2 regions of the Gordonia phthalatica genome follow, and region 2 is predicted to be linked to the other one. Evidence: riboswitches for the same ligand, from Rfam matches in the RefSeq annotation. Region 2 holds a riboswitch; the other holds the start of a gene.
The links. A riboswitch is a leader RNA that binds a small molecule or an ion and turns the genes downstream of it on or off. The one in region 2 is predicted to bind thiamine pyrophosphate.

Region 1: another riboswitch for thiamine pyrophosphate. It lies ahead of ACH46_RS07950 (3-oxoacyl-ACP reductase); the one in region 2 lies ahead of thiC (phosphomethylpyrimidine synthase ThiC).

Annotation. Positions count from the first base shown of each region.
Region 1 covers NZ_CP011853.1:1,702,689-1,717,505, reverse strand. Annotated here, with positions in the region: gene ACH46_RS07990 (PadR family transcriptional regulator) at 1-170, shown strand, start outside; gene ACH46_RS07985 (NADPH-dependent 2,4-dienoyl-CoA reductase) at 250-2,310, shown strand; gene ACH46_RS07980 (HNH endonuclease signature motif containing protein) at 2,491-4,035, shown strand; gene cmrA (mycolate reductase) at 4,103-4,909, shown strand; gene orn (oligoribonuclease) at 4,966-5,565, shown strand; tRNA gene ACH46_RS07965 (tRNA-His) at 5,667-5,739, shown strand; gene ACH46_RS07960 (DUF309 domain-containing protein) at 5,813-6,313, opposite strand; partial or broken gene ACH46_RS07955 (ABC-F family ATP-binding cassette domain-containing protein) at 6,538-8,132, shown strand; TPP riboswitch at 8,196-8,289, shown strand; gene ACH46_RS07950 (3-oxoacyl-ACP reductase) at 8,318-9,118, shown strand; gene ACH46_RS07945 (DUF433 domain-containing protein) at 9,165-9,389, shown strand; gene ACH46_RS07940 (DUF5615 family PIN-like protein) at 9,449-9,721, shown strand; gene acnA (aconitate hydratase) at 9,858-12,662, shown strand; gene ACH46_RS07930 (YciI family protein) at 12,789-13,133, shown strand; gene ACH46_RS07925 (RNA polymerase sigma factor) at 13,137-14,435, shown strand; gene ACH46_RS07920 (hypothetical protein) at 14,410-14,733, opposite strand; gene ACH46_RS07915 (DNA methyltransferase) at 14,738-14,817, opposite strand, start outside.
Region 2 covers NZ_CP011853.1:498,602-513,418, reverse strand. Annotated here, with positions in the region: gene ACH46_RS02380 (Na+/H+ antiporter subunit A) at 1-1,238, shown strand, start outside; gene ACH46_RS02375 (Na(+)/H(+) antiporter subunit C) at 1,238-1,930, shown strand; gene ACH46_RS02370 (Na+/H+ antiporter subunit D) at 1,927-3,564, shown strand; gene ACH46_RS02365 (Na+/H+ antiporter subunit E) at 3,561-4,346, shown strand; gene ACH46_RS02360 (monovalent cation/H+ antiporter complex subunit F) at 4,343-4,606, shown strand; gene mnhG (monovalent cation/H(+) antiporter subunit G) at 4,603-4,929, shown strand; gene ACH46_RS02350 (glutamate--cysteine ligase) at 4,926-6,056, opposite strand; gene ACH46_RS02345 (superoxide dismutase family protein) at 6,072-6,674, opposite strand; gene ACH46_RS02340 (LytR C-terminal domain-containing protein) at 6,802-7,314, opposite strand; gene ACH46_RS02335 (DUF3263 domain-containing protein) at 7,380-7,733, opposite strand; gene ACH46_RS02330 (peptide deformylase) at 7,903-8,499, shown strand; gene ACH46_RS02325 (GNAT family N-acetyltransferase, cg3035/Rv0428c family) at 8,501-9,220, shown strand; gene ACH46_RS02320 (guanyl-specific ribonuclease) at 9,251-9,826, shown strand; gene ACH46_RS02315 (barstar family protein) at 9,823-10,305, shown strand; gene ACH46_RS02310 (exodeoxyribonuclease III) at 10,309-11,091, shown strand; gene ACH46_RS02305 (GNAT family N-acetyltransferase) at 11,096-11,455, opposite strand; TPP riboswitch at 11,578-11,691, shown strand; gene thiC (phosphomethylpyrimidine synthase ThiC) at 11,696-13,408, shown strand; gene thiD (bifunctional hydroxymethylpyrimidine kinase/phosphomethylpyrimidine kinase) at 13,471-14,367, shown strand; gene ACH46_RS02290 (helix-turn-helix domain-containing protein) at 14,382-14,817, opposite strand, start outside.

The DNA of each region.
Region 1 (14,817 bases), 1.2 Mb from region 2:
ACTACCCCGACCCGGACTCCCTCACCGGCCGCAAACTCGGCCAGTACCTGGTCCTGATCGGCGGCGTGTCCATGCACAAGCACACCGTCGCCTGGTGCGACGAGGTGATCGACCGCTTCAGCCGCGAACTGGATCGGACCGGGCTCGCCGCCTCGACGACCTCATCCTGACCGATCCAGCCCCAGACCTTCGAACACAGACCCTCCAACACAGACTCTCCGCACGTCCCACCACGAGAAAGGTCGCGCCATGACAGCCCAGACGGTGCCCAACGCCCACTACCCGCACCTCTTCGAGCCGCTGAAGATCGGTGGCATGACGCTCGACAACCGCGTCGTCATGGGGTCGATGCACACCGGTCTCGAGGACCGCCTGTGGGACACCCCGAAGCTGGCCGCGTACTACGCCGAGCGCGCCCGCGGCGGTGTCGGGCTCATCATCACCGGCGGTTTCGCGCCGTCGCGCACCGGCCTGCTGCTCCCCTTCGCGGGCAAGATGACCAACCACGCCGACGTGCTGCGCCACCGTGAATTCACCAAGGCCGTGCACGCCGAGGGCGGCAAGATCGCCCTGCAGATCATTCACGCCGGTCGGTACGGCTACACCCCGCTCAAGGTGGCTGCGGGCAGCGAGCCGTCGCCCATCCACCCGTTCAAGCACCTGCAGATGACCGAGCAGATCATCTGGCACGTCATCCGCTCGTTCGGCTCGGCCGCCAAGCTGGCCCGCCAGGCCGGCTACGACGCCATCGAGATCATGGGCGGCGAGGGCTACCTCATCAACCAGTTCCTCTGCCCGCACACCAACGACCGCACCGACAAGTGGGGCGGCAGCACCGAGAACCGTCAGCGCTTCCTGGTCGAGATCATCAAGGACATCCGCAAGAAGGTCCCGCGCGACTTCCCGGTCATCCTGCGCCAGAGCGTTGCCGACTTCGTCAAGAACGGTCAGACCTTCGACGAGATCGCCCTCCTCGCCAAGACCGCCGAGGAACTCGGCGTCGACGCCATCAACACCGACATCGGGTGGCACGAGGCCCAGGTCCCGACCATCGTCACGTCGGTTCCGCGCGGCGCGTTCGTCAAGTTCACCGAGCGTCTGCGCGACGTCGTCGACATCCCGCTGATCGCCTCCAACCGCATCAACACCCCGGAGTTCGCCGAGGAGATCCTGGAGCGCGGCCGCGTCGACGCCGTGTCGATGGCCCGTCCCCTGCTGGCCGACCCGGAGTTCGTGAACAAGTCGCGCGACGGTCGCAGCGATGAGATCAACACCTGCATCGGCTGCAACCAGGCCTGTCTGGATCACGCCTTCGTCGGCAAGAAGGTGTCGTGCCTGTTGAACCCGCGCGCCGGTCGTGAGACCGTCCTGACTCTCGGCGCCACCCGCACCGCCAAGCGTGTGGCCGTCGTCGGAGCAGGCCCCGCCGGCCTGTCCGCCGCCGTCTCCGCCGCCCAGCGCGGACACCGCGTCGACCTGTACGAGGGCAGTGACTCCATCGGCGGCCAGTTCTCCATCGCCGCCCGGATCCCGGGCAAGGAGGAGTTCAACGAGACCATCCGCTATTACTCGCGGCAGCTCGAGATCAACCACGTCAACGTCCACCTCGGCACCCGCGTCACCGCGCAGGACATCATCGACGGCGGCTTCGACCAGGTGGTCGTCGCGACCGGCGTCGTCCCCCGCATCCCGGACATCGAGGGCATCGACCACCCGATGGTCGTCTCGTACGCGGACGCCGTCCTCGGTCACCGCGAGATCGGCAAGCGCGTCGCCGTCATCGGCGCCGGCGGCATCGGCTTCGACGTCACCGAGTTCCTGACGGTCGACGAGTCCCCCACCCTGAACCTCAAGGAGTGGGAGCAGGAGTGGGGCGTCACCGAGGATCTCGACACCCCCGGCTTCCTGACTCGTCCGCGCCCGACGCCCGCCGCCCGCGAGGTCTTCATGGTGCAGCGCAAGACCGGCCGACAGGGCAAGACGCTCGGCAAGACCACCGGTTGGGTGCACCGCGCCGCCGTCAAGATGAAAGGCGTCGAGCAGATCTCGGGCGCCACGTACGACAAGATCGACGACGCCGGCCTGCACATCACCGTCCACGACAAGGAGGGCAATGTGACCGGCCAGCGTGTCCTCGAGGTCGACAACGTGGTCGTTTGCGCCGGCCAGGAGTCCGTGCGCGACCTCGTCGATCCGTTGACCGAAGCCGGTGTCATCACCCACGTGATCGGTGGCGCCGACCTCGCTTCGGAACTCGACGCCAAGCGCGCCATCCGCCAGGGCACCGAGGTCGCCGCGGGCATGCCGTGATGCTTCGCTGACTCGATGGCAAGGTGGGCCCCGACGCGATTCGCGTCGGGGCCCACCTTTGTCGACACCCATCGTCTTCGAAAAAACTTTCGATCAACCTATTGATCTCCACAAATATTGGAGTAACATAGATCACATAATCAAGGAACGTATGAGCGAATCGGAGGGGAGGTTCACCCGATGCCCGCACCGCAGTCCACGCCCTCGTCGGTCGAGCTTCCCGACGACCCGATCGCCCTGGCTCAGCTGTTGGTCGGCGTCACCGACGCCCTGCGCACGTCGAACCTCGACGCGCTCACCGAGGACGAGCTGGTCACCGTCGCCGAAACCGCCGAACAGGCCCGCCGCGTCGCGGACGCCGCCGACGCGGAGATCATCACCGCCGTCTCCGACCGCGCCGCCTACCGCAAAGCCGGCTGGATCCGACTCAACCAATTCCTCGGCTTCGGCCTGCGCCTCGGACCCGGCGAGGTGAAGCGCCGCACCCTGGCCGCCGCCAAGGTCGGGCGGCTGTCCAACCTCCGCGGTGAGGTCCTGGACCCGGTCTTGCCGGCCACCGCGGTGGCCCTGGCCGACGGCGCCGTCTCCGCCGCCCACGTCCTGGTCATCACCGACGTGATACGGCTGATCCCCGACCGGGTGCCCGCCGACATCGTCGCCGACGCCGAGGCCCATCTGGCCGACGCGGCCCGCACCCTGGCCCCCGACCAACTGCGCAAGGTCGGCCACCGCCTCCTGGCGCACCTCGACCCCGACGGCCACCTGACCGATGAGCGCGACCGGCAACGGAACCGCGAACTGACCCTGGCCCACCAGGACGTGCGCCTGATGTCCAAGCTCACCGCCTGCCTCACCCCGCAGGTCCGCGCCAAACTCGACCTCATCCTCACCGCCTGGGCTGCGCCCGGGTTCAACAACCCCGATGACCCCGACTCGCTGCGCGGGGCGTGCGATGCTCCGGGCATCGACCCCGCCGCCCGCGAGGCCGCCGCCCAGCGGGACATGCGGTCACCCGGGCAGCGCAACCACGACGCCCTCGAAGCCCTCCTGGACTTCGCCCTCACCCACCACGCGCTCGGCGCCCCGGGCAAGCTCTCCAGCTCGCTGGTCATCACCGCCGACCTGACCGACCTCGCCGCCGGCGCCGGCATCGCCCTCACCGCCACCGGCGCCCGACTGCCCGTCGGCGCCCTGGTCGACGTCGCCGCCGACACCGTCCCCTACCTCGAAGTGTTCGCCGGGGCCACCCGCGAAGTCCTCTACCTCGGCCGCGGCAAACGATTCGCCTCCAAGGCCCAACGCCTGGCCCTGTTCGGCCGCGACCGCGGCTGCACCGCCCCCGGCTGCGACCGCCCCTTCGCCCAGACCGAGGCCCACCACATGCCCGACTGGCAGCACGGCGGCCCCACCGACATCGACCACCTCGGCACCGCATGCGGCGGCCACAACCGGGCCGCCAGCACCGGCCGCTGGGACACCACCGTCCTCGACGCCGAGGCAGGCGACGACGCGGGCCGGGTCGGCTGGAAACCGGCCGACCGCGACGTCGCTCCCACGGTCAACCCCATCCACTACGCGGACCTCCCACTCCGCCGACCACCACCCGCGGCCCACCCGCCCACCGCGCGGACCTCCCCAGCGGAGTACCAACTCCTGCGCCTGCTCGCAGGCCACCCCGCCACGCCCACCGGCGCGACGGACCTGCAGTTCCCACCCGCTGCCTGACCACCCCGTCAGGCAGCGGGCAGGAGCCGTTGCCCAGGCATTCCGCTCCGCCGATACCATGTCCCCCATGCCGATCCCTCCTCGCTCCGCCGCCCGCGCCGTCGTCACCGGAGCCTCCTCCGGCATCGGGATGGCACTGGCCCGCGAGCTCGCACGTCGCGGCCACTCGGTGATCCTGGTGGCCCGACGCGGCGAGATCCTCGAAGAACTCGCGATCGAGCTGCGCTCGCGTCACAGCGTCGAGGCCGAGGTCCGCGCCGTCGATCTGTCGGACCTCGCCGCGGTCCAAACCCTGTGCGACGAGCTCTCCGGCCGCGAGATCTCAGTTCTCTGCAACAACGCGGGCATCGCGACGTTCGGCCCGATCGCGGAGCTCGACCCCGACTACGAGCGCGCCCAGGTCCGTCTCAACGCGAACGCCGTCCACGATCTCACCCTCGCGGTCCTGCCTCAGATGGTGAAGCGCGGGTCCGGAGGGATCCTGATGGTCGGGTCCGCGGCGGGCAACATGCCGATCCCCAACAATGCGACGTACGCGGCGACGAAGGCCTTTGTCAACACCTTCAGCGAGTCTCTGCGCGGCGAGTTGAAGGGCACCGGCGTCCACATCACCCTCCTGGCGCCCGGTCCGGTCCGCACCCAGACGCCGGCCGTCGAGGACCAGTCGATCGTCGACAAGATGGTCCCCGACTTCCTGTGGCACTCGTCGGACAAGGTCGCGGCGATGAGCCTGGACGCATTGGCGCGCAACAAGATGCGCGTCGTCCCCGGAACGCTGAGCAAGGCGATGTCGGTCGCCGGCGGTTACTCCCCGCGCGCGATCGTCGCGCCGATCGTCGGGAAGTTCTACGGCAAGCTCGGCGACGCCGAGTAGCAACCGGCCTCCGGCCGCCCGGGCGGGGAGCCGCTGACACCACTAGTGTGGAACGAGTGCAAGACAAACTCGTGTGGATCGACTGTGAGATGACCGGACTCGACGTGGGGTCCGACAAGCTCATCGAAATCGCCGCTCTCGTCACCGACAGCGACCTGAACATTCTGGGCGAGGGCGTCGACGTGGTCATCCACGCCGACGACGAAGCGCTCGCCAACATGCCCGACGTGGTCGTCAAGATGCACGCGCACTCCGGCCTCACCGACGAGGTCCGCGCGTCCACCGTGACGCTCGCCGAAGCGGAGAGGATGGTCCTCGACTATCTCCGCGAACACATCACCACCGCGGGTGCCGCTCCCCTCGCAGGCAACTCGATCGGCACGGACCGCGGGTTCATCGCGCGCGACATGCCGGAGCTCAACGCGTACCTGCACTATCGGATGGTGGACGTCAGCTCGATCAAGGAGCTGTGCCGCCGCTGGTTCCCGCCGATCTACTTCGGACAGCCGGAGAAGGGTCTCGCGCACCGTGCCCTCGCCGACATCCGCGAGTCGATCCGCGAGCTGCGCTACTACCGCGAAGCCGCGTTCGTCCCTGCGCCCGGCCCCGACGCCAAGGCACTCGAAGAGATCGTCGAGAAGCTCGGCCCCGCGTAAACACGCTGGTCAGAAACCGATTGGAATTATCGGTCGGTTACCGGCTAGAGTATGAGTCCGGTTCGGAAAACATTGTGTGAACAGTGCGACCGACGCCGATGGTGACTGTAGTTCAGTTGGTAGAGCACCAGGTTGTGATCCTGGCTGTCGCGGGTTCGAGTCCCGTCAGTCACCCAAATCAATAGCCTCTGATCTGGAATCCGATTCCCGATCAGAGGCTATTTTTGGTTCTGCCCTCCTCTGCGGACTATCCGTGGTCAACCGTCTGCAGTCGCGGCACCAAGTCTGCCGGTGTCTGCTCGCCGCCCGCCTCGAGGTCCTCGATGAGTGCCTCGGCGTAGGCGATCAACCCGGCCCGGTCGATCCCGTAGGGCGCGTCGCCGTCGTCGAAGCCGATCCGCTCGACGGCCCGCCGAAGCACTGTCACCCCGCCTTTGACGTTGCCCCGCTGCACATGGGTGATGCCAACCGCCAACTGAGCCAGTCCCTGCCACAGGAACCGTTCCTCGTCCGGGCAGCTCTTCCACGCCCCTTCGAGGACCTCGTGAGCGTTGAACGCGAGCCCACGATTCAACAGATCCTGCGCCCGCACCAGGCTCTCGGCGGGCGCGAGATGAAGGTCCTCGTGAATCCGCTCGACGCCGACGCTCCCGGGAGGCAGCGGGCGTCCGAGCGCATCCCGCGGGCGCGCATTCCGCGCCCGACCGTCCTCGTCGCGATCGCGCTGCCTTCTCGCCGAGTCACCCATGCCGCCATCGTCTCACTCACGGGCTGCGGTTCCGGACCGGCGTCGGAATTAGATCGGTGGACCGACCACCCGCCCACCGGTACGGTCGACGATCACACTCCGAGAATCGAGGACCTCTACCGTGCTGATCTGCGCCCCCACCGCACACCCCATCCGTGCGTTGACGTCGTAGCTTCCACCCTGCGCTCCTTCGTCAGCGTCATCGCCGACACCCGAGGAGCCCGATGCCCACCACCGAACAGAATCCCTCCGTCGTCCTCACCGATCTGAGTTTCGCGTGGCCCGACGGCACAACCGCCGTCGACCGTGTCACCGCCGCATTCGGAAGCGGTCGCACCGGTCTCACCGGCGCGAACGGCGCCGGTAAGACCACGCTGCTCCGACTCATCGCCGGCGAGCTCGCGCCGACTTCGGGCGCGGTCGCCATCCGCGGCACGGTCGGTCGTCTGCCACAGCACCTCACACTGGAGACCGGCGCGACCGTCTCCGACCTCGTCGGGATCCGCGAGCGCCTCGACGCACTTCGGGCGATCGAGTCGGGCGACACCGATCCCGACCACTTCGACGTGCTCGGCGACGCCTGGGACGTCGAAGCACGGGCACGTTCCGCGCTGGACCGCATCGGGCTGAGCCACCTCGGTCTCGACCGGACGGTCGGCGCCCTCTCCGGCGGCGAGACCGTCCTCACCGCGCTGGCCGGAATCCTCGTGCACGGCGACGACGTCGTCCTCCTGGACGAACCGACCAACAACCTCGACCGACCCGCGCGGCATCTGCTCTACGACGCGATCGACGCGTGGCGCGGCGCGCTGATCGTGGTCAGCCACGATGCGACCCTCCTCGATCTCATGGATCACACCGCCGAACTCCGGTCCGGGTCGCTCGCCGTGTTCGGTGGCAATCTCACCGCCTACCGTCGACACCTCGACCGCGAACAAGCAGCGGCCGATCAAGCCGTACGCACCGCGGAACAGAACGCGAAGAAGGAGGAACGACAGCGGGTCGAGGCACAGACCAAACTCGCGCGTCGGCGACGCTACGCCCGTACCGATTTCGAGAACAAGCGTCGTCCGAAGACGATCATGCAGCAGCGCAGCGCGAAGCTCAGGTCTCGGCGGGCAGGCTTCGCACCGAGGCGGACCGGAAGGTCGACGCCGCACGCCGCCTCGTTCGGGAGGAGACCGCACGACTGCGGCACGATCCACGCATCCGCATCGACCTGCCCGACCCGGAGACACCTGCGGGGCGGCGGCTCGCCGAACTGCGCGACGGCCACGACCGCACGACAGTCGTCGCCGGGCGGGAGCGCGTCGCACTCACCGGCCGAAACGGAGTCGGAAAGACGCGCCTCCTCGAACGGCTGATACGCGGATCCCACAGCACGCGCGACGAGCCATCAGCTGTCGCGTTCACCGACCGGATCGGGTACCTTCCTCAGCGGCTCGATCACCTGGACGACGACCTGAGCATCGTCGACACCGTCCGGACCGCCGCGCCACGCATGCCGCACGAACGGATACTGGCCGGCCTGGCCCGGTTCCTGCTCCGTGGTGACGACGTCCATCGTGCCGTCGGTGACCTCTCCGGAGGCGAGCGCTTCCGCGTCGCACTGGCGACATTGTTGCTCGCCGACCCGGCCAACCGTCTCCTCGTCTTGGATGAGCCGACCAACAGTCTGGATCTGGACACCGTCGACGAGCTGGTGTCGGCACTCGACTCGTATCGCGGAGCGCTGATCGTGGTCAGCCACGACGACGCGTTTCTGGCGCGCCTCCGCATCGACACTTGGATGTCATTGGACGCGACCGGCAAGGAGTGAGCCGATCACCCGCGACCGCCGGCAGCGCTCACCTCGGGAACCAGCACGCGTGATAGAACTGCTGTGAGTGACACGGGGTGCTGCCGCGGCAGCTGAGACCACACCCGTCGAACCTGATCCGGTTAGCACCGGCGAAGGGATGTCCGCCTCCTTCGTCGCTGTCGTCTTCTCGAAGGAGCCCGCCCATGACCAGCCCGACGCCCGCAGCCCGACCGCGCACGACCCCGTCCCTCGACGATCAGTTGGTGCTCGTCACCGGTGGAGCCCGTGGCCTGGGCGCGGCGATCAGCGAAGCGTTCCTCGGAGCGGGCGCGAAGGTCGTCGTCAACTACCACCGTTCGCGGGAGGCCGCAGAGCAGCTCGCGGCACGTTTCGAGGACCGAGCGCTCCCCGTCTGCGCCGACGTCCGCGATCCCGAGCAGGTGCGAGACCTGGTCGCCCAGGCCGAATCCCACTTCGGCACCCCGATCACGACGCTGGTCAACAATGCGCTGATGGACTTCTCCTTCAACGGCGACGCGCGTCCCAAGGCCGACGAACTGACCGCCGAGCAGCTCGCCGCACAGTTCGTCGGCTCGGTTCAGGCGCCCGTCGATCTGATCCAGGCCGTCTTGCCGAGCATGCGCGAGGCCAGAGGAGGCCGCGTGGTCAACATCGGCACCAACCTGTTCCAGTACCCGGTGGTGCCGTACCACGACTACACCGCGGCCAAGGCCGCCCTGCTCTCGATCACCCGAACGTTCGCCGACGACCTCGGCCCCGACGGCATCAACGTCAACATGGTCTCCGGCGGGCTGCTGCGCACCACCGACGCCTCGGCCGCGACGCCCGACGCCGTGTTCGACGCGATCGCTGCGGGTACTCCCCTGCGACGTGTCACCACCCCTGCGGAACTCGCGGACACAGTTCTGTTCCTCGCGTCCCCGTGGGCGCGCGGTGTCACCGGCCAGAACCTCATCGTCGACGGCGGCCTGGTGAAGGGCTGAGCTCCACTCGACCACTCCAAACCGCGATGTCGACTACGGTGGTGCCATGCCCCTGCTTGATCGCATATCCATCGATCCTGAGGTCGTGCACGGTCGACCTGCAGTCCGTGGAACACGCATGCGCGTCAGCGACGTTCTGTCGCTTCTTGCATCCGGTGCGACACAAGACGAAATTCTCGAGGACTACCCGTTCCTCACAGTGGACGATATCCGCGCCTGTCTCGCCTACGCCGCTGCACAGATCGATCACACGGTGCTCACTGCCTCCTGATAGATGCGGTTTTTGATCGATGCTCAACTACCTCCGCGCTAGCGCGGAGGCTGACGGAGTTGGGTCACCACGCAGAACATGTCACGGACATCGGGCCAGGCGACGCGACGGACGATTCGCTGCGGCAGTACGCGCTCAAGCACGATGCGGTCATCGTCACGAAGGACGAAGACTTCACTTTGATGTTCGCAACCCCCGGCGAAACCCCAGCAATCGTCTGGATCCGCATCGGGAACACCCGTAAGTCCACTCTGCTCGACTGGTTCAGCCCCCTGGTCCCACAGATCGTTTCCCTGATCGAGGGTGGCCAGAAGTTGATCGAACTCCGCTGACAGCGAGCCGAAAGCCTGCTCGACATCCCCGCGACCGGTATCCGTTTTGGGCGATCCCGCGTAGCGTCGAAGGTAGTCAGATGCCTCGCACGACCCGGCCTCGGGCCGCGCCCAACGCGGAAGGTGGAGAAGTCACGTGACTACCAACAGTTTCGACAGCAGGGACCAGCTCGCAGTCGGGGCGAAGACGTACGAGATCCATCGACTGGATCGCATCGAAGGGTCCGCCCGACTCCCCTACAGTCTGAAAGTCCTCCTGGAGAACCTCCTCCGAAATGAGGACGGCACCGTCGTGACCGGCGCCCAGATCGAAGCGCTGCGCGACTGGGATCCAGCCTCGGAGCAGAACCCGGAGATCCAGTACACCCCGGCGCGCGTCCTGATGCAGGACTTCACCGGCGTCCCGTGCGTCGTCGACCTGGTGGCGATGCGCGATGCGATGACCGACCTCGGCGGCCCGCCGTCGAAGATCAACCCGCAGATCCCGGCCGAGCTCGTCATCGACCACTCGGTGATCGCGGAGGCCTTCGCCAGCGCCGCGGCGTTCGGTCTCAACTCACAGTTGGAGTTCGAGCGGAACAAGGAGCGCTACCAACTCCTCCGCTGGGGTCAGCAGGCCTTCGACGACTTCCTCGTGGTGCCGCCCGACACCGGCATCTGCCATCAGGTGAACCTCGAGTACCTCTCCCGCGTCACGTTCACCCGCGACCGCGGCGGCGTCACGCAGGCCTATCCGGACACCCTCGTCGGCACCGATTCGCACACCCCGATGGTCAACGGGCTGGGAGTGCTCGGCTGGGGCGTCGGCGGAATCGAGGCCGAGGCGGCCATGCTCGGCCAGCCGATCAGCATGCTGATCCCCCAGGTGATCGGCGTCCGTCTGAGCGGCGAACTGAGCGACGGAACCACCGCCACCGACCTGGTCCTGACGGTCGCGGAACTGCTGCGCAGCATCGGCGTGGTCGGCAAGTTCGTCGAGTTCTTCGGCCCCAGCGTCCAGCACGTGCCGCTCGCGACCCGCGCCACCATCGGCAACATGAGCCCCGAATACGGTTCCACCGCAACCATGTTCCCGATCGACGACGTCACGCTCGACTACCTTCGGTTGACCGGCCGGTCCGACGAGCAGATCGCCCTCGTCGAGGCGTACGCCAAGGAACAGGGCCTCTGGCACGACCCCGACCACGTGCCCGATTTCTCGCGCATCGTCGACCTCGACCTCTCGACCGTCGAGCCGTCGATCGCCGGCCCCACCCGCCCGCAGGACCGGATCCCGCTCGGCGACGCGCCGCGCACCGTCCTCGGACTCTTCGGCGACCAGACCCAGCAGCGGGTGGCCGGCGGCATCGACAGCGCGTCGGCGGCGTCGTTCCCCGCGAGCGATCCGATCGCTCCCGGATCCCACTCCGGCGACGACGCTCCCCCGCGCCACACCAGCGCCGCGCAGCTGACCGCGAACGAGAAGCTCGGATGGCCGAGCAATCCGGCCGATGTGATCGTGAACGGCCGAGACGCGATCGTCGACCACGGCGACGTCGTCATCGCCGCGATCACCTCCTGCACCAACACGTCGAACCCCTCGGTCATGCTCGCGGCCGCGCTGCTGGCGAAGCACGCCGTCGAGAAGGGCTTGAAGACCCGACCATGGGTCAAGACGACGCTCGCCCCCGGGTCCCGCGTGGTGACCGACTATTTCGACCGGTCCGGTCTGACGCCCTACCTGGATCAGCTCGGATTCAACCTGGTCGGCTACGGCTGCACCACCTGCATCGGCAACTCGGGACCGCTGATCCCGGAAGTGAGCAGGGCGGTCGGCGAGAACGACCTCAACGTGTCGGCGGTCCTGTCCGGCAACCGTAACTTCGAGGGCCGCATCCATCCGGAGGTGCGGATGAACTTCCTCGCCTCGCCGCCGCTGGTGATCGCCTACGCCCTCGCGGGCAGCCTGCACACCGACCTGCTCACCGAACCGTTGAACACCAACGACGCGGGCGAGCCCGTCTACCTCCGCGACATCTGGCCGTCGGAGGAGGAGATCCAGCAGGCCGTCGACGAGAACGTCGAGGCCTCGATGTTCACCAAGGGCTACTCCGACGTCTACGCGGGCGACGACAACTGGCGGAGCATGACCATCGCAGACGGTGACGTCTACGACTGGGACGGGACGTCGACGTACATTCAGCGGCCGCCGTTCTTCGACGGCATGACCCGCGAACCCCAACCGATCGCCGACATCAGCGGGGCACGGGTCCTCGCGAAGCTGGGCGACTCGGTCACCACCGACCACATCTCCCCCGCCGGCGCCATCAAGCTCGACAGTCCCGCCGGCCGCTACCTCACCGATCACGGCGTGGAACGCAAGGACTTCAACTCCTACGGGTCGCGTCGCGGCAACCATCACGTGATGATCCGCGGCACCTTCGCCAATGTGCGGCTGCGCAACCAGTTGGTGCCCGGCGTCGAGGGCGGTTTCACCAAGCACTGGCCCGACGGCGAGCAGACCACGATCTACGACGCGTCCGTCGCTTACGAGAAGGAGGGCGTCCCGCTGGTCGTCATCGCCGGTAAGGATTACGGCTCGGGGTCGTCGCGCGACTGGGCCGCCAAGGGCACCCGGCTCCTCGGCGTCCGCGCGGTCATCGCGCAGTCGTACGAGCGCATCCACCGGTCCAACCTCATCGGCATGGGCGTGCTGCCGCTGCAGTTCCATGACGGCGACTCGGCCGAGTCGCTGAACCTGACCGGCGACGAGGTGTACTCCATCTCCGGTATCGCGGACGGCGACGGCGTGGCCGACGAGGTGACGGTGACCGTCGAATCCGGCGGCGAAACGCGGAAGTTCCAGGCGAAGGTCAGGATCGACACCCCCGCCGAGGCCGCGTACTACCTCAACGACGGCATCCTGCAGTACGTGCTGAGGAACCTGCTGGCGAAGGCGTAGAAGAACTGTCCGGCATCTCCTCGATTTCCATCGAGCTGTCGATCTCCGCGCTCCCCGTACGTCACCATGGTGTCGGGCAGTTCGGCTCGACATGACACCGCTCGAACGACATCACTGGGAGATGCCATGAAGTACGCACTGTTGCTGATGGGCCACGTGAACGATCCGGCCTGCGGCGAGGACGGCGGCGCGAGCCCCGACGAGTTCTTCGCCTTCGACAAGGAGATCACCGACGCCGGCGTCGTCGTCTCCTCCTTCGCGCTGGAGGACGAGAAGGTGGTCGTGCACACCGACGACGCAGGCGAACGCGTCGTCGCCTCGTCCGGTCCGTTCGCGGAGGTGCAGGAGTTCGTCGGCGGCGGCTACATCATCGATGTGGCGGACGTCGACGAGGCGATCGCGTGGGCGCGCCGCAGCCCGGGCTCCGCACCGGGCGGGCACGTCGAGATCCGACCGCTGGCCCCGTACTGAGCCGTGAATGAGTCCGCAGGCCGCAGGCGGACCTCCGACGAGGAGGTCCGTCGCGCGGCGACTCTCGATCGAGAGACTCGATCCCGACTGCTGGCACGCCTGACCGGCCGCTTCGGCGACCTGGACCTGGCGGAGGACGCTCTCCAGGAGGCCCTTGCGCAGGCGCTGATCACGTGGCCGGAAACCGGAGTCCCGGCGTCTCCCGAGGCCTGGCTGACGACCACCGCCAAACGGAAGGCGCTCGACGTCGTGCGCCGAGAGAAGGTCCTCGCCGACAAGCTCGCGAGACTGCACATCCAATCCGAGCGCGACCCGCGGCCGCTCGGCTACGTCGATCCCGCCGACCTCGACGAGGCCGCCCTCCCGGACGACCGTCTCGGCATGTTCTTCGCCTGCGCTCACCCGACGCTCGCCCCGGAAGATCGAATCGCGTTGACCCTGCGTTTCGTGGCGGGCCTGACGACGTCGGAAGTCGCGCACGCACTGCTGGTCCCGGTCCCGACGATGCAGCAGCGGATCGTGCGCGCCAAGAAGCGACTCTCGACGCTGGGCGTGCCGTTCACTCCCCCGACCCCCGACGACCTCCCCGACCGAACTCCGGGTGTGCTGCGCGTGGTGTACCTGCTGTACGCCGAGGGCTTCGCGCGCTCGTCCGGCGCCGAGCACATCAGCGACCACCTCGCAGCGGAGGCGATATCCCTCGCACGACTGCTCGCACGACTGCTCCCGCGCGCCGAGACGATCGGCCTGCTCGCACTGCTCCTGCTGACGCAGGCTCGACGACCCGCCCGGCTCGACGGCGATCGCCCGGTGCCTCTCGCCAAACAGGACCGCGCACTGTGGGATCGGGACATGATCGCCGAGGGCCTTCGCCTCGCCGAATACGCGGCAGGCTCGCCGGACGCCGGTCCCTACGCGATCCAGGCCGCGATCGCCGCCGTGCACGCCGAGGCATCCGATTCCGACGCCACCGACTGGGAGCAGATCGCGGTCCTGTACCGACTCCTGGAGGCGCACGATCCCGGCCCGGTGGTGGCGTTGGGTCGGGCCGTCGCGGTCGGCAGAGCGTACGGGTCCGAGTACGGGATGCGGATGCTCGACCGACTGGCCGACGACCGCGCGTTGATCCGATATCGGCCGTACCACGTCGCGCGCGCCATCACGCTCGTCGAACTCGGTGACGGCCCGGCGGCAGCGGCCGCCTATCGCGATGCGTTGGCGCTGCCCGGCAACGCGGTCGAGGACGACTTCCTCGCCGAGTCGCTCCTCGAGATCGCTACTCCGCCGTCGACGTCCGGCTGAACGGCCATCGGCTCGACGGCAGCCACGGAGGGTTCCGGATCACCGCCGTGAGCGACAGCACGGTCGCCACCATGCCCACACTGATGCCGAGCAGCGCGATCGCGGTGTCGTCTGTGGCGGGACGCCAGACGACGTCGCCGTCGATGATCGCGAACACCCCGAGCGGACGCGCTCCGCGGAATCGTCCCGCGGGTGCACTGACCGGCACCACGGTGACCCGGTCGGAGACCTTCATCGGTTCCCCGTACATCGCCGACGGGACCCCGAGATCGGGAAGGTGCAACGGCTCGTCGCTCACGGCATCAGGCCTTTCGGAAGACCAGGAGCGCGTCGGCGACCAGGTCGTGCGGGTACCGGTCCCACACTATGTCCGTGGTGCCGA
Region 2 (14,817 bases):
ACCGACTCTCGCTGTGGGTCACCCGCAACACGCAGCGCGGATCGCTGCCGATCACCCAGGGCGTCATCCTCACCACCGCCGTGCTGCTGCCGGTCACGGTGCTGTTCCTCGGCAACCGGCAGGGCCTGCGGATCGCGGGATTCAACACGGCCTCCGAGGTCGTGATCGGGGCGATCATGATCGCCGCCGCCGTCGCGACCGCTCTCCTCCGCAACCGTCTCGCCGGCCTGCTGGCTCTCGGCGTCACCGGCTACGGCTGCGGCGCCCTGTTCGCGCTGTACGGCGCCCCCGACCTGGCGCTCACCCAGTTCCTGGTCGAGAGCCTGACCCTCGTCGTCTTCGTCCTGGTGCTGCGGAAGCTGCCGTCGGAGGCGACCCCGAAACAGAAGACCGGGCATCGGCCCGTCCGCATCGCGATCTCGGTGGCGTTCGGCGCCATGCTGGTGCTGATCGGTCTGTTCGCCGCCGCCGCGCGCTCCACCGAGCCGCTGCACGTCTACCTGGCCGACGCCGCGTACGAGTTCGGCAACGGTGCCAACGCCGTCAACGTCTTGCTCGTCGACATCCGCGCCTGGGACACGCTCGGCGAGGTCTCGGTCCTGATCGTCGCAGCGACCGGTGTCGCGTCGATGCTCTTCCGCAGCCGCCGCTTCGGTGCGGTCCCCCGCCTGACCGACGATCAGCTCGCGGAACACCGCAACGGCGACAGCGCCCCGCACGGGCGGACCACCTGGCTGCGCGGCAGCGAGATGCGCGACCCCGACCAGCGGTCGCTGATCCTCGAAGCCACCACGCGGCTGGTGTTCCCGACCCTGGTGGTGCTGTCCGCCTACTTCTTCTTCGCCGGTCACAATGCTCCGGGCGGCGGTTTCGCCGGCGGCCTGGTGATGGGGCTCGCGCTGGTCCTGCGGTACCTGGCGGGCGGACGCTACGAGCTGGGCGAAGTGATGCGCTTCGAGGCGGGCACCATCCTCGGCATCGGCCTGCTGATCTCCGCGGGCACCGCCGTCACCTCGCTCCTGTTGGGCGCACCCGCCCTGTCGTCGGCCACCATCGCACTGCATCTGCCGATCTTCGGCGATTTCAAACTCGTCACCGCCCTGTTCTTCGACCTCGGCATCTACCTGATCGTCGTCGGCCTCGTGGTCGACGTGCTGCGCAGCCTCGGCGCTCGGCTCGACGTCGGCGACCCGGAGACCGAACAGCCGGCCCCGCCGGCACCCGCGGAGGTGAAGTGATGGCAGTGAACCTCGGTCTCCTGATCGTCGTCGGCGTCATGGCCGCAGGCGGCGTGTACCTGCTGACCGAACGCAGCCTGATCCGCATGCTGTTCGGCCTGCTGCTGGTCGGTAACGCGTTGAACCTGTTGATCGTCGTCCTGGCCGGACCACCCGGGCACCCGCCGATCCGGGGCCGCGAATCTCTCGGGCAGTCGTTCGACACCGATCCCCTCGCGCAGGGCATGGTGCTGACGGCGATCGTGCTGACCCTCGGCATCGCCGCGTTCATCCTGGCCCTCGCCTACCGCCTGTTCCAGATCAACCGCGCGTCCGAGGAGGAGCAGCCGCTGCCCGGCCAGGAGATCGCCACCGAGGACGAACTGGGCGACGACGAGGAGGACGTCAAGATCCTCACCGGCTCGTTCGAATCGCTTCCCGACCGCGACCGCAGCGACGATCCGACGACCGGCGCCGACACCGTCGTCGGCGACCTGTTCGACACCCGCGGCAATCCGATGACCGCGGAGGAGTTCATCGCGGCACACATCAACGTCCACGAACCGGACCTCATGCCGGAGGACGCCGACGTGCTGGAGCACCTGCCCGACGACGGCGACGAGATGCCCGCCGACTCCGACAGCCCGGACGACGACACCGGCGACGATGACGATGCAGCCGACAGCGACGACGAGGGCGAGGTGAAGCGATGAGCCCGCAGCCGTCGTGGATCTCCACGCTGATCGTCCTGCCGACCCTGGTCCCCCTGCTCGCCGCCGCACTGACGCTGCTCGCCGGTCGCAGCCCGCGCGTCCAACGGTTGGTGACCGTCGTCGCGATCGGCGTCGCCCTGGTCGCATCCTGCCTGATGCTGTACCTCACCGCAGTCCACGGCACCTTCGCGGTGACGATCGGCGGCTGGGACGGTCACGGTCTGGTCCCGACGCCGCTCGGCATCACGCTGGTGGTCGACCGGTTGGCGGCGCTCATGCTGGTGATCTCGCTGATCGTCCTGATCTGCGTCGTCTTCTACGCCATCGGGCAGGACGTGCGCGACGGGACCACCGAGCAGCCGGTGTCGATCTTCCTGCCGAGCTACCTGATCCTGACCGCGGGCGTGTGCAACTCGTTCCTCGCGGGCGACCTGTTCAACCTGTACGTCTCCTTCGAGGTGCTCCTCGCCGCGAGCTTCGTGCTGTTGACGCTGGGCGCGAGCACCGACCGGGTGCGCGCGGGCGCGTCGTACATCATGGTGTCGATGGTGTCGTCGCTGATCTTCCTGGCCGGCATCGCCTTCGCCTACGCGACCACCGGGACGCTGAACCTCGCGGAGATGGCGGTCCGGCTCGACGACGTCCCCGACGGCACTCGCAACGCCCTGTACGCGGTCCTGCTGGTGGCGTTCGGCATCAAGGCCGCCGTCTTCCCGCTGTCGACGTGGCTGCCCGACTCCTACCCTACCGCCCCCGCCCCGGTCACCGCGGTGTTCGCGGGCCTGCTGACCAAGGTCGGCGTCTACGCCCTGATCCGGACGCATTCGCTCCTGTTCCCCGGCGGCTCCATGGACAACGTCCTGATGATCGCGGGCCTGCTGACGATGCTCGTCGGCATCTTCGGCGCCATCGCGCAGTCGGACATCAAACGTCTGCTGTCGTTCACCCTGGTCAGCCACATCGGCTACATGGTGTTCGGCATCGCCGTCGGATCCGAGCTGTCGACGTCGGCGGCGATCTACTACGTGGCACACCACATCCTGGTGCAGACCACCCTGTTCCTGGTGGTGGGGCTCATCGAACGGCAGGCGGGGTCCTCGTCGCTGCGGCGCCTCGGCGGACTGATCGCCAGCCCGCTGCTGGCGAGCCTGTTCCTGATCCCCGCCCTCAACCTGGGCGGAATCCCACCGTTCTCCGGGTTCATCGGCAAGGTGGCCCTACTGGAGGCCGGCGCGCAGGACGGGTCGGTCCTCGCCTGGGTGCTGGTCGGCGGATCGGTCGTCACCAGTCTGCTGACCCTGTACGTGATGGCCCGCATCTGGACCAAGGCGTTCTGGCGGGCCCGGGCCGACGCGCCCGAGGGCGCCATGGCCTCGAGCACCGCGTCTGCCCTGATCCTGGAGGGCGAGGACGTGCTCCTGGAGGAGCGCGAGGACGTGGGCCGCATGCCCGCGACCATGGTGGTCCCGACCATGGCGATGGTCGCGGCCGGGCTGGCACTGACCTTCTGGGGCGGTCCCATGTTCGGATTCACCGACGACGCGGCCGGCGGTGTCCTCGACCGCAGCCAGTACATCTCGACGGTGCTGCACAATTCCGAGGAAGCCATGCATCCGAGCGGAGGTGAGCGATGAGTCAGGAGCCGTTCCCTGATCGGCCGCACGCCAAACCGGTCGGAAAGGGTCCCGTCGCCGCATTCTTCGGCAACCTGTGGCGCGTGGCCCTGGTGCACTTCGCATGGCCCGTCGTCCGCCTGTACGTGTGGCTCAACGAGCGTCTCCGCGCCCCGAAGTGGATGGGCGGCTCCCTCCGCGAGATCGGGCTCCGCCTGTGGGGCTTCGCGTGGCTCACATTCGTGTGGGTGCTGCTGTGGGGCGACATCACGTGGAGCAACATCGTCGCCGGCGCGGGCATCGCCCTGCTGGTGATGATCTTCCTCCCGCTGCCGCGCGTCGCCGTCGAAGGTCGCTTCCACCCGCTGCCGGCGCTGAAGCTGGTCGCGACCATGCTCTACAACTTCTTCATCTCCAGCGCCCAGGTGGCGTGGGCTGCGGTGAAGCCCGGTCCCCCGCCGCTCGGCGTGGTGGTGCGCGTGCACATGGCCATCAAGTCCGACCTCACCCTGACGCTGGCGATCGACTACATCAACCTGGTACCGGGCACCATCGTCGTCGAGATCGATCAACCCGCCCGCATGCTGTACATCCACGTGTTCGACGCCCGCAAGCAGAAGCACATCGATGAATTCCTGAAGCAGATGGCGTATATCGAACGCGAGTTCATCAAGACCTTCGAACGCGACGACGAATGGCATCCGAGCCCGCTGCACGGCATCGACGACGACTACCACCACGTGCCGTACGCCGACCGACAGCGCGTCGCCGACCGGGACGCGGCCCGAAAGGAGAAGCGATGACAGCGGTCTGGATCATCAGCGGCGCACTGCTGCTCGCGGCGTCGGCGTTGACCGCCTACCGGACGCTGCGGGGACCGACGACGCTCGACCGCCTCGTCGGTGTCGACGCGCTGGTCGCGATCGCCATCTGCGGCCTGTCGGTGTGGGTGGCGTTCACCCTCGACACCACCATCGTGCCCGGCATCGTCGCCCTGAGCCTGGTCGGCTTCATCGGATCGATCGCCGTCGCCCGCTTCCGCGTCAGGGACGATCAGCTGTGATCGTCGACGTGATCTCCGCCGTCCTGATCCTCACCGGATCCCTGCTCGCCTTCACCGCGGCGATCGGGATCGTCCGCTTCCCGGACACGCTGAGCCGGATGCACGCGGCGACCAAACCTCAGACCTTCGGCATGATCCTGGTCCTCGCCGGCGCATTCGTCCGCCTGGAGGGCCACGTCGACGGCGGCATGCTGATCTTGACGGGACTGTTCGCTCTCATCACCGCTCCCGTCGTCGCTCAGCGCGTCGGCCGCCTGGTCTACCGGGAGCAGGCGCTCGGCAAGGACGTGGTGGACGAGGACGAGTTCGCGCCGCCGCGCTAGCCGAGTTCGGAGACCACCGAGTCGACGACGCTCCGCAGGTCCTGCGTCTTCTCGAAGACTGCCCGCTGCCGCTGGTAGCTGGCGCCGTCGACGATGATGTCGGCGACGATCCCCAGTTCGTCCAGGCAACCGAGCGACGCGGCCACCGGCTCCAGCCGGACCAGCAGGTCGGCGAAGTCCTCGGTGACGAGGCGTTCGGAGCAGTCCGAGTCCTGGATGATGATGGCGTCGAGCCCGTAGCGGGCCGCGCGCCACTTGTTCTCCTGAACCAGCCAGGGAGCCATCTGCGGGAGCGTCTCCCCCGCCGACAGCCGGCGATCGAGGTCGACGATCAGGCAGTGCGTCAACGCGACGATGGCCGCCATCTCGCGGCGGTTCGAGACCCCGTCGCACACCCGCACCTCGATGGTGCCCAGATGCGGAGACGGCCGGATGTCCCAGCGGATCTCGTTGAGGTGGTCGATGATGCCGGTGGTCTTCTGGTCGTGGGCGAACTTCTCGAACTCCGACCACGTCTCGAACTGGAAGGGCAGCCCCGCGGTGGGGAGCTGCTGGAACATCATGGCGCGGTTGCTGGCGTAGCCGGTGGACCGACCTGCCCACATGGGCGACGACGACGACAGCGCCAGCAGGTGCGGGTAGTAGTTGAGCAGCGACGACAGGATCGGGAGAACCTTGTCGCGGTCGTCGATGCCCACGTGCACGTGAACACCCCAGATCAACATCTGCCGCCCCCACCACTGGGTGCGTTCGATCAGTTCTGCGTAGCGACTGCCGTCCGACAGCTGCTGCGCCGACCATTCGGCGAACGGATGCGTCCCGGCGCCGTACAGGTCGACGCCGATCTCGTCGCAGAGCGTGCGGACCACCTCGAGGGAGCCCCCGAGGTCGTCCATCGCCTCACCGACGGTGGTGCAGATGCCGGTGACCAGTTCGACGGTGTTGCGGAGCAGCTCCCGGTGGATCTTGCTCCGCTGATCGCCCGCCCGCGCCTCGACGAGCTGGAACAGGTCGTCGGCGGCGTTCGAGAGGTCCCTGGTCGTCTTGTCGACCAGCGCCAGTTCCCACTCCACGCCGAGCGTGGGCTTCGGGGACCGCGAGAAGGCGATTCCCGCCGGCGAGGTCATCGACGTCCCACGCGGCTAGCTGGTCTGACGAAGCACGCCGCACGCCAGGCGCACCGCATCGCCGCTGGCGGGCGCGAGGTCGTGCAGGATGACGGCCTTGCCGCGGATCTGGTCCACGGTGAAGGCCTCGGTGGTGTAACTGGCCGACGCGGTGCCGTCCTTGAGGACGTTCATGTTCATCAGGTCGCCCGACTCCGGCTTCTCGGTGCGTCCGTTCACCTGGAGGTGGCCGCCCGCGCTGGTGAAGCCGTTCGACGCCTCGCACTTGCCGACGGAGTGGATGTGCAGACCGTGCTCGCCCGGCTTGACGTTCGAGACGCGCGCCGAGACGGCGACCGTCTTGCCCTCCTGCGAGAAGCTCACGAAGCCGACGCGATTGCCGTCCTTGTCGACGAGGGTCGTCGTCGCCGACTCCGCGGCGTTGGGGATGTGGTCCTTGTTCACCACGTCGCCGGGAGCCACCTGGTCGCCGGTCACAACGGCCGGCGTGGTGCCTTCGACCTTGGAGGCGTGCTCGTTGGGCGTGCAGGCCGACAGCGCGAGGACTGCGCCGCCCGCGGCGGCGACGGCCGCGATGACCTGAACGGTCGAAGCGCGATTGGTGCTGCGGACGGTCATGTGTGCTCCTTAGTCGGTCGGCAGGTGCGGGCGGGCGGTTCCGCTTCGCTCGCACCGGGCTGGTGCCGTGATCGCCAATATGATTTCTGTTCGAGAATGATTATGACCGGTCGGCGACGGGCGCGCGCTACCGGCTCACCACCACGACGGCCAACTGCCCCAGGCAGCGGCTGAACGCGTCGGGTCGCGGGTTGAGTTCCGCACCGCCGGGCACGGCCTCGGCCACCTTCTTGGCGGCGTCCTCCTGGTCCGGGGTGTAGAAGATGGTGTTCTCACTGACACTGGCGGTGCTGAGGTTCGCGGTCTCCGCGACCTTGTATCCGCCGTCGGTGAGGGTCTTCGCGACCTCCGCCGCCAAACCGGTCACGTTGCCCGCATTCAGAACGCACAGTTCCGGAACGTCGGCGGCGTCGGCCGGACTCTTGGACGTGGAGGTGTCGGTGGCGCTGGTCTTCGCGGGCTTCTGCTCGCTGGTCTCCGCCTGCGCGCTCTGCCCGGCGGCCTTGAGGCCGGCTTCGGGGTCGTCACCGCTGGTGGTCAACTGATGGATGCCGAGACCGATGCAGACCACGGCGATCGCCACCAGCAGCATGGCACCCGCACGAAACGGAAGTCGATTGGTTTCATTTTCAGCATTCATCACGGCAACTCTAACCCACCGGCAGCACAGACAACTCGTCCGTCACGCCGGGTCGTCCGGATCTACTACGTGATGTCGAAGCCGAGACGGCGTGCCGCACGAGCCTTCTGCCGCGAGGCACGGAGTCGGCGCAGTCGTTTCACGAGCATCGGGTCGGCTGCGAGCGCTTCGGGGCGGTCGACCAGCGCGCCGAGGACCTGGTAGTACCGGGTCGCCGACAGGTTGAAGAGTTCCTTGATGGCGTCTTCTTTGGAACCCGCGTACTTCCACCACTGGCGTTCGAAGCCGAGGATGTCGCGTTCGCGCCGAGTCAGTCCGTCGTCGCCGACTTCGTGCGGATCGAGGTTCGCCTGGTTCCGGGCACCATCGCCCGTCGACGGATCGTCGCCCTTCGGGCTCTGCGCCGTTGCCCCGCTCATTTCGCTCCTCAAGCAGCCTGAAAATGCATCCGCACCGTGTCCGCAGCAGCTCCCCGGCGGACGAATGACATCGGTGTGGTTCCGTCGAACATCTAACCACGATCCGCCGCGGCGTCCGTGGTGACGCACCGCGCCACCCGTAACGCGTCGGGCAGTAGAATGCGATGCCATGGCAATTCTCCCGATCTGCATCATCGGTGAACCCGTCCTCCATCAGCCGACGACGCCCGTCGACCTCGACGCCGACGGCAAGCCCTCCGCGGAGATCGTCGCGCTGCTCGACGACATGTACGAGACGATGGACGTCGCGAACGGCGTCGGTCTCGCCGCCAACCAGGTCGGCAAGGGCTTGCGGATGTTCGTCTACGACTGCCCCGACGCCGACGTGCACGCGCGCAGGCGTGGCGAAGTGATCAATCCGATCCTGGAGACCTCGGAGATCCCCGAGACGATGCCCGATCCCGACGACAACGACGAGGGCTGCCTGTCGGTCCCCGGCGAGGGATTCCCGACCGGGCGCGCCGACTGGGCCAAGGTGGTCGGCACCGACCGCAACGGCGAGCGCGTCGAGATCGAAGGGCGCGGTTTCTTCGCCCGCATGCTGCAGCACGAGACCGGTCACCTGGACGGCTTCCTGTATGTCGACGTCCTGGTCGGCCGCAACAAGCGCGCCGCCAAGAAGGCCGTGAAGCGCAACGGCTGGGGTGTGCCGGGACTCACCTGGCTCCCCGGGTCGGTCACCGACCCGTTCGGGCACGACGACTGACATGGCCGACGGATCCACCTCGTCGCAGCCGAAGGTCGGCGACCGCGTCGTCATCCGCTACCGGCTGGGCGACGGCGCGCCCGCCGACTGGCGGCGGACACCCGCTGCGCCGGGTGCGGACGGGAGCGACGGCCCCACCCACTCCGACATCACCGGGATCCTGCGCGAGCACACCGACGACGCGTACGTGATCGAACGCGACGGGCAGTCGCATCGGTTGGCGATCGCCGCGATCTCCTCGGTGCGCCTGCTGTCGCGACGGGTGGTCCGCAACTCCGAGATCCGCGAGGTGGAGCGCACCCTGATGCTGGCCGCGGCCGCCGCCGAGCGCGACGACGTGGACGGCTGGCTGGTGAACGCGCCGGCCGACGGTCCGCACAACCTCCGCTCGGCCGCGGCCGCACCGATCGAGTTCGGCTCGACGTCGGCGGCCCTGCCCGGCGTCGTCGCCTGGTTCATCGCCCGCGGCCTCACTCCCCGCGTGATGCTGGCCGAACGCCTGATGCGCGTCTCGTCGCTGGGGGTCGGCGTCGGACGCGACGAGCCGTACGAGGTGCTGATCGGGCCGGAGCCGACCGGTGACACCCCGGACGGCGACTGGTCGCTGATCTCCGAGGGCGTGGCCGCCGCGACGGTCGCCGCCGACGATGACGTCGCCCGCACCGCGTGGCGCGCACTCGGGTTCGAGCTGCACCACGCGTGCCGACTGCTGACGCTGTAGCAGTTCGGGCGTCGATTACGGTGGACTGCGATGTCGAACTCCAGCACTGAAACCGATCTGACCAAACGGCGGATCATCGCCACCGCCCTCTCCGTGATCGCACTCCTCGCGGTCTTGGCGTTCACCTGGTGGATCGACGGTCAGGGCGGTCCCGACGAGACCGCGGCAGCCGCATCGTCGACCGCGACGGCACCGCTCGCCGACGGCGCCGCGAACACGGCGCCCGGGACCACGCCCTCCGCGGACACCACGAGGAAGCCGTCACCGAGGCCGTCGGCGCGGAAGTCGACCGCACCGAAGAAGCAGAACGGCTCGGTGCCCGCCCGCGTCGCCGACACCCTGGAGCAGATCGACTCCGGCCGTTGGCCGGAGGCAGCGAACGCGCCCGGCACGCACGGCGGCGACACCTTCCGCAACCGAGAGGGCAACCTGCCCACCAAGTCGGCGAACGGCAAGCGGATCACCTACAAGGAGTGGGACGTCAATCCCAAGAAGCGCGGGCAGGGGCGCGACGCCGAACGCATCGTGACCGGCAGCGACGGCTCCGCCTGGTACACGTTGGACCACTACCAGACCTTCACACAGATCCGAGGACCGTCCGCATGAGCGCAGCCCTGCCCGCCGACTTCCTGACCTCCGGACCGGGTGCGGCCCTCGCCGTCGGCGACGTCGACACCTACGGCACCGGCGCCGCGGTCAGGCGATTGTCCGGCGCCGCGATGCGCACCGTCGACGGCCTGTACGACGCCTTCGCCGCGGCCTGGGACTTCCCGGCCCACTTCGGCTTCAACAAGGACGCCTTCGACGACGTGATCGGCGACCTCCCGGCCGGTCTGCGCACCTCGACGGGCGCGATCGCGACCGGAGTGCTCACCATCATCGACGACGCCGGTCTGCTGCTCGCCGACGCCACCGACGACGACCGCGAGTGGTTCGCGACCAGCCCGTCGTTCTGGCGCGAGCGCTGCGCACGCGGCGGCCGGGGTTTCGGGATCGTGCTCCTGGCCGACGACGCGGCCGTCGACGTCGTGGAGCAGCGCTGGCGTGCCGCAGGCGGCGAGCTGATCCGACTGCGGCAGGATTGAGCCATGCGCATCGCGACGTGGAACGTGAACTCGATCCGCGCCCGATCCGAGCAGGTCGTGGCGTGGATGAACCGGCATGCGATCGACGTGCTGGCCATGCAGGAGACCAAGTGCACCGACGACCAGTTCCCGGTGATGAGCTTCATCGCTCACGGCTACGACGTCGCCTTCCACGGGGTCAGCGGCTATAACGGCGTGGCGATCGCCTCCCGCATCGGGGTGCACGACGTCCACATCGGCTTCGACGGTCAGCCCGAGTACGACGGGCAGTCGGAGGCGCGGGCGATCTCCGCGACCTGCGGCGGCGTCCGGGTCTGGAGCCTGTACGCGCCGAACGGTCGCGAGCCCGACCACCAGCATTTCGATTACAAGCTCCGCTGGCTCGGCGCACTGGCCGATGTGACCTCGCTGGAGCTCTCGCACGATCCGGCCGCGCAGGTGGCCCTGCTCGGCGACTGGAACGTGGCCCCGACCGACGACGACGTCTGGGATCGCGCCTACTTCGACGGACGCACGCACACCTCGGACGTCGAGCGCGCCGCTTTCCGACGGTTCCTCGACGCCGGCTTCGCCGACAGCGCCGGCCCGTACACCCCGGGACCGAACACCTACACGTTCTGGGACTACCAGTCCGGACGGTTCGCCCGCAACGAGGGCATGCGCATCGACTTCGGACTCTGCTCCCCCGCGCTCGACGACCGCGTCCACGACGCCTTCATCGATCGGAACGCCCGCGCCGCCGAGGGCGCCAGCGACCACGCGCCGGTGGTCTTCGACCTGAGCTGACCGGTCAGACCGACACCGGGGGCGCGGTGGCGACCATGCCCGGGTGCGCGTTGAGGAAGTGTCGGGTGAAGGTGCACAGCGGCCGCACCTTCAGTCCGTTCTCACGCATGTACTGCATGGTGCCGCCGGTCAACTTGGTCGCGAGCCCGTGTCCGCTGTACTCGTCGTACAGCACGGTGTGGAGGATCGTCACCACCCTCCCCTGCGGCTCTTCGTCGATGCGATAGCTGAGGACGCCGACGAGATCGCCGGCCACCCAGAGTTCGAATCGCTCACGATCGGGGTTGTGCACCACCTGCGAGATCTGGTGCAGCAGCGACCGTGCCGACTGTGGCGGATGGGAACGACGTGCCTTGCGGTGCATACAACCTCCTGTGATGAGCATCACAAGATTAAGACTCCGCCCAGCGCCACGCAAGCCTCATGTGTCCCATCTGCATCACAATGGTGCGTCGATCCGAGAAATGAGTAAGGTGTGTTCCGCACAACTTCACACGCGGGGGCTCCCACGGAACCGGGGGCTGAGATGGCGACAGGCGGTCGTCGACCGCCTGAACCTGTCCGGATAATGCCGGCGTAGGGAGGACGAATCATGGGTACATCCATGCCCGAAGACACTCAGCCCAAGGGCAACGACGCTGCCGTCACCGAGATCACCCTCGGCCCCATCCAGGGAAGCGAGAAGGCGTACGTGGACGTCGACGGCATGGCCGTCCCGTTCCGTCGCGTCAATCTCACCAACGGTGAGCACTTCGACCTGTACGACACCTCCGGCCCGTACACCGACTCGTCCGCGGTGATCGACCTGGAGAACGGTCTGCCGAAGACCCGCGACACCTGGGATCGGCCCGAGCCGGTCGTTCTGGAGGCCACCGGGACCACCGCGGCCACCCAGCTCGCCTGGGCGCGCGAGGGGATCATCACCCCGGAGATGAGGTTCATCGCCGCCCGCGAGGGCGTCTCCGCAGAACTGGTGCGCGACGAGGTGGCCGCCGGTCGCGCCGTGATCCCCGTGAACCACCGCCACCCCGAGTCGGAGCCGATGATCATCGGCAAGGCCTTCGCCGTGAAGGTGAACGCCAACATCGGTAACTCCGCCGTCACGTCGTCGATCGCCGAGGAGGTGGAGAAGATGGTGTGGGCCACCCGCTGGGGCGCCGACACCATCATGGACCTCTCCACCGGCAAGGACATCCACCGCACGCGCGAGTGGATCATGCGGAACTCCCCCGCCCCGGTCGGCACCGTCCCGATCTACCAGGCGCTGGAGAAGGTCGACGGCGACCCGACCCGGCTCACCTGGGAGCTGTACCGCGACACCGTGATCGAGCAGGCCGAGCAGGGCGTCGACTACATGACCGTCCACGCGGGAGTGCTGCTGCGCTACGTGCCGCTGACCGCCAAGCGCGTCACCGGCATCGTCTCGCGCGGCGGCTCGATCATGGCCGCCTGGTGCCTGGCACATCATCAGGAGTCGTTCCTGTACACGCACTTCGCCGAGCTGTGCGAGATCCTCGCCCGCTACGACATCACCTTCTCCCTGGGCGACGGCCTGCGCCCCGGGTCGATCGCCGACGCGAACGACGAGGCTCAGTTCGCCGAGCTCCGCACCCTCGGCGAGCTCACCAAGATCGCCAAGAGCTACGGCGTGCAGGTGATGATCGAGGGCCCCGGCCACGTGCCGATGCACAAGATCGTCGAGAACGTCCGCCTCGAGGAGGAATGGTGCGAGGAGGCCCCGTTCTACACGCTCGGCCCGCTCGCCACCGACATCGCGCCCGCGTACGACCACATCACCTCGGCGATCGGCGCCGCGATGATCGCGCAGGCCGGCACCGCGATGCTCTGCTACGTGACCCCGAAGGAGCACCTCGGCCTGCCCGACCGCGACGACGTGAAGGTCGGCGTCATCACCTACAAGATCGCCGCGCACGCCGCCGACCTCGCGAAGGGGCACCCGCGCGCACAGGATCGGGACGACGCGCTCAGCAAGGCGCGCTTCGAGTTCCGGTGGCACGACCAGTTCAACCTGTCCCTGGACCCCGACACCGCCCGCGAGTACCACGACGAGACGCTGCCCGCGGAGCCCGCCAAGACCGCACACTTCTGCTCGATGTGCGGACCCAAGTTCTGCTCAATGCGCATCTCGGCCGATGTCCGGACCTACGCCGAGGAGCACGACCTCGTCACCCAGGAGGACATCGACGCCCGGATCGCGGCCGAGATGGACGCCAAGTCCGCCGAGTTCGCAGCGGCGGGCAACCAGGTGTACCTGCCGATCGAAGAGGTCCCGTCCGGCGCGGCGGCGGTTCGGTGACCGATTCCTCGACGGGCCCGCGACTTACGCTCCCCGCCCCCGGCGCCACGCCGACCCGGGTGATGACGGTCGCGGGCTCGGACTCCGGCGGCGGCGCGGGCATCCAGGCCGACATGCGGACCTTCGCGATGCTCGGGCTGCACGCCTGCGTCGCGGTGACCGCGGTGACCGTACAGAACTCCACCGGCGTCACCGGCGTTCAGGAGATCGAGCCGGACATCGTGGCCGCGCAGATGCGCTCCGTGGTCCCCGACATCGGGGTGTCGGCGGTCAAGACCGGGATGCTGGCGTCGGATCCGATCATCCGCGCGATCGTCGACGCCGCCCGCGAACTGGGGATCGGCCGGGACGGCCGGATCCCCCTCGTCGTGGATCCGGTGTGCGCGTCCATGCACGGCGACCCGCTGCTCGCCACGGACGCCCTCGGCGCCCTGAAGGAACTGCTGTTCCCGCTCGCCACGGTCGTCACGCCGAACCTCGACGAGGTGCGGCTGCTGACGGGGATCGACGTCGTCGACGACGCCACCCAGCGGGAGGCGGCCGTCGCCCTACGCGCGCTGGGCCCGCAGTGGGCTCTGGTGAAGGGCGGCCACCTGCGGGGCAGCGACCGCAGCCCCGATCTGCTGTTCGACGGCGAGGAGTTCACCGAGTTCCCCGCCCGCCGGATCGACACGGGGCACGACCACGGTGCGGGTGACACCCTGGCCGCCGCGATCACCGGCGCCCTGGCGCACGGTTACGCGGTGCCCGACGCCGTCGCGTTCGCCAAGGAGTGGGTCACGCGAGGCCTTGAGGCCGCGTACCCGCTCGGCGCCGGGCACGGCCCGGTGAATCCGCTGTGGAGGATTGGAGCGGAGCGACAGGTCGAGCCGACTTCCGAGGCGTTAGCCGATGGAGCGGAGCGACAGGTCGAGCCGACTTCCGAGGCGATAGCCGAGGCGTCGGTCGAGACCACGTGAGCTGAGCTGGAAATCTACCGCACCGTGTGCCGGTACTCCACCGGTCCCACGCCGTACCGCGCCTTGAAGCGGTTGCGGAAGGTGGCGACGGTGGGGAATCCCGACGAGAGCGCGACCGAGCTGATGGAGGCGGACGGGTTGCCGAGGAGCGCCTCATGCGCGCTCTGGAGGCGACGGTCGGCGATCTGGCCGGCGAGCGAGTGTTCGCAGCCCTCGAAGTAGCGGTACAGCTGCCGCCGCGACAGGTGCAGGTGCTCGGCGATCGAGTCGGGCGTGAACGTCGCGTCGCGATGGTGCCGCTCGATGAGGTCGCGTGCCGCCTCCTGCACGAAGAGCGCGTTGTCCTCCATCACCGACGGCGCCCCGTCGACCTCCGACAGGGCGGCGACGATGAGGTCGACCGCGGCCTGCTCGGACACCGCTCCCACCGGCGATGCGGTGCTGAGCGCC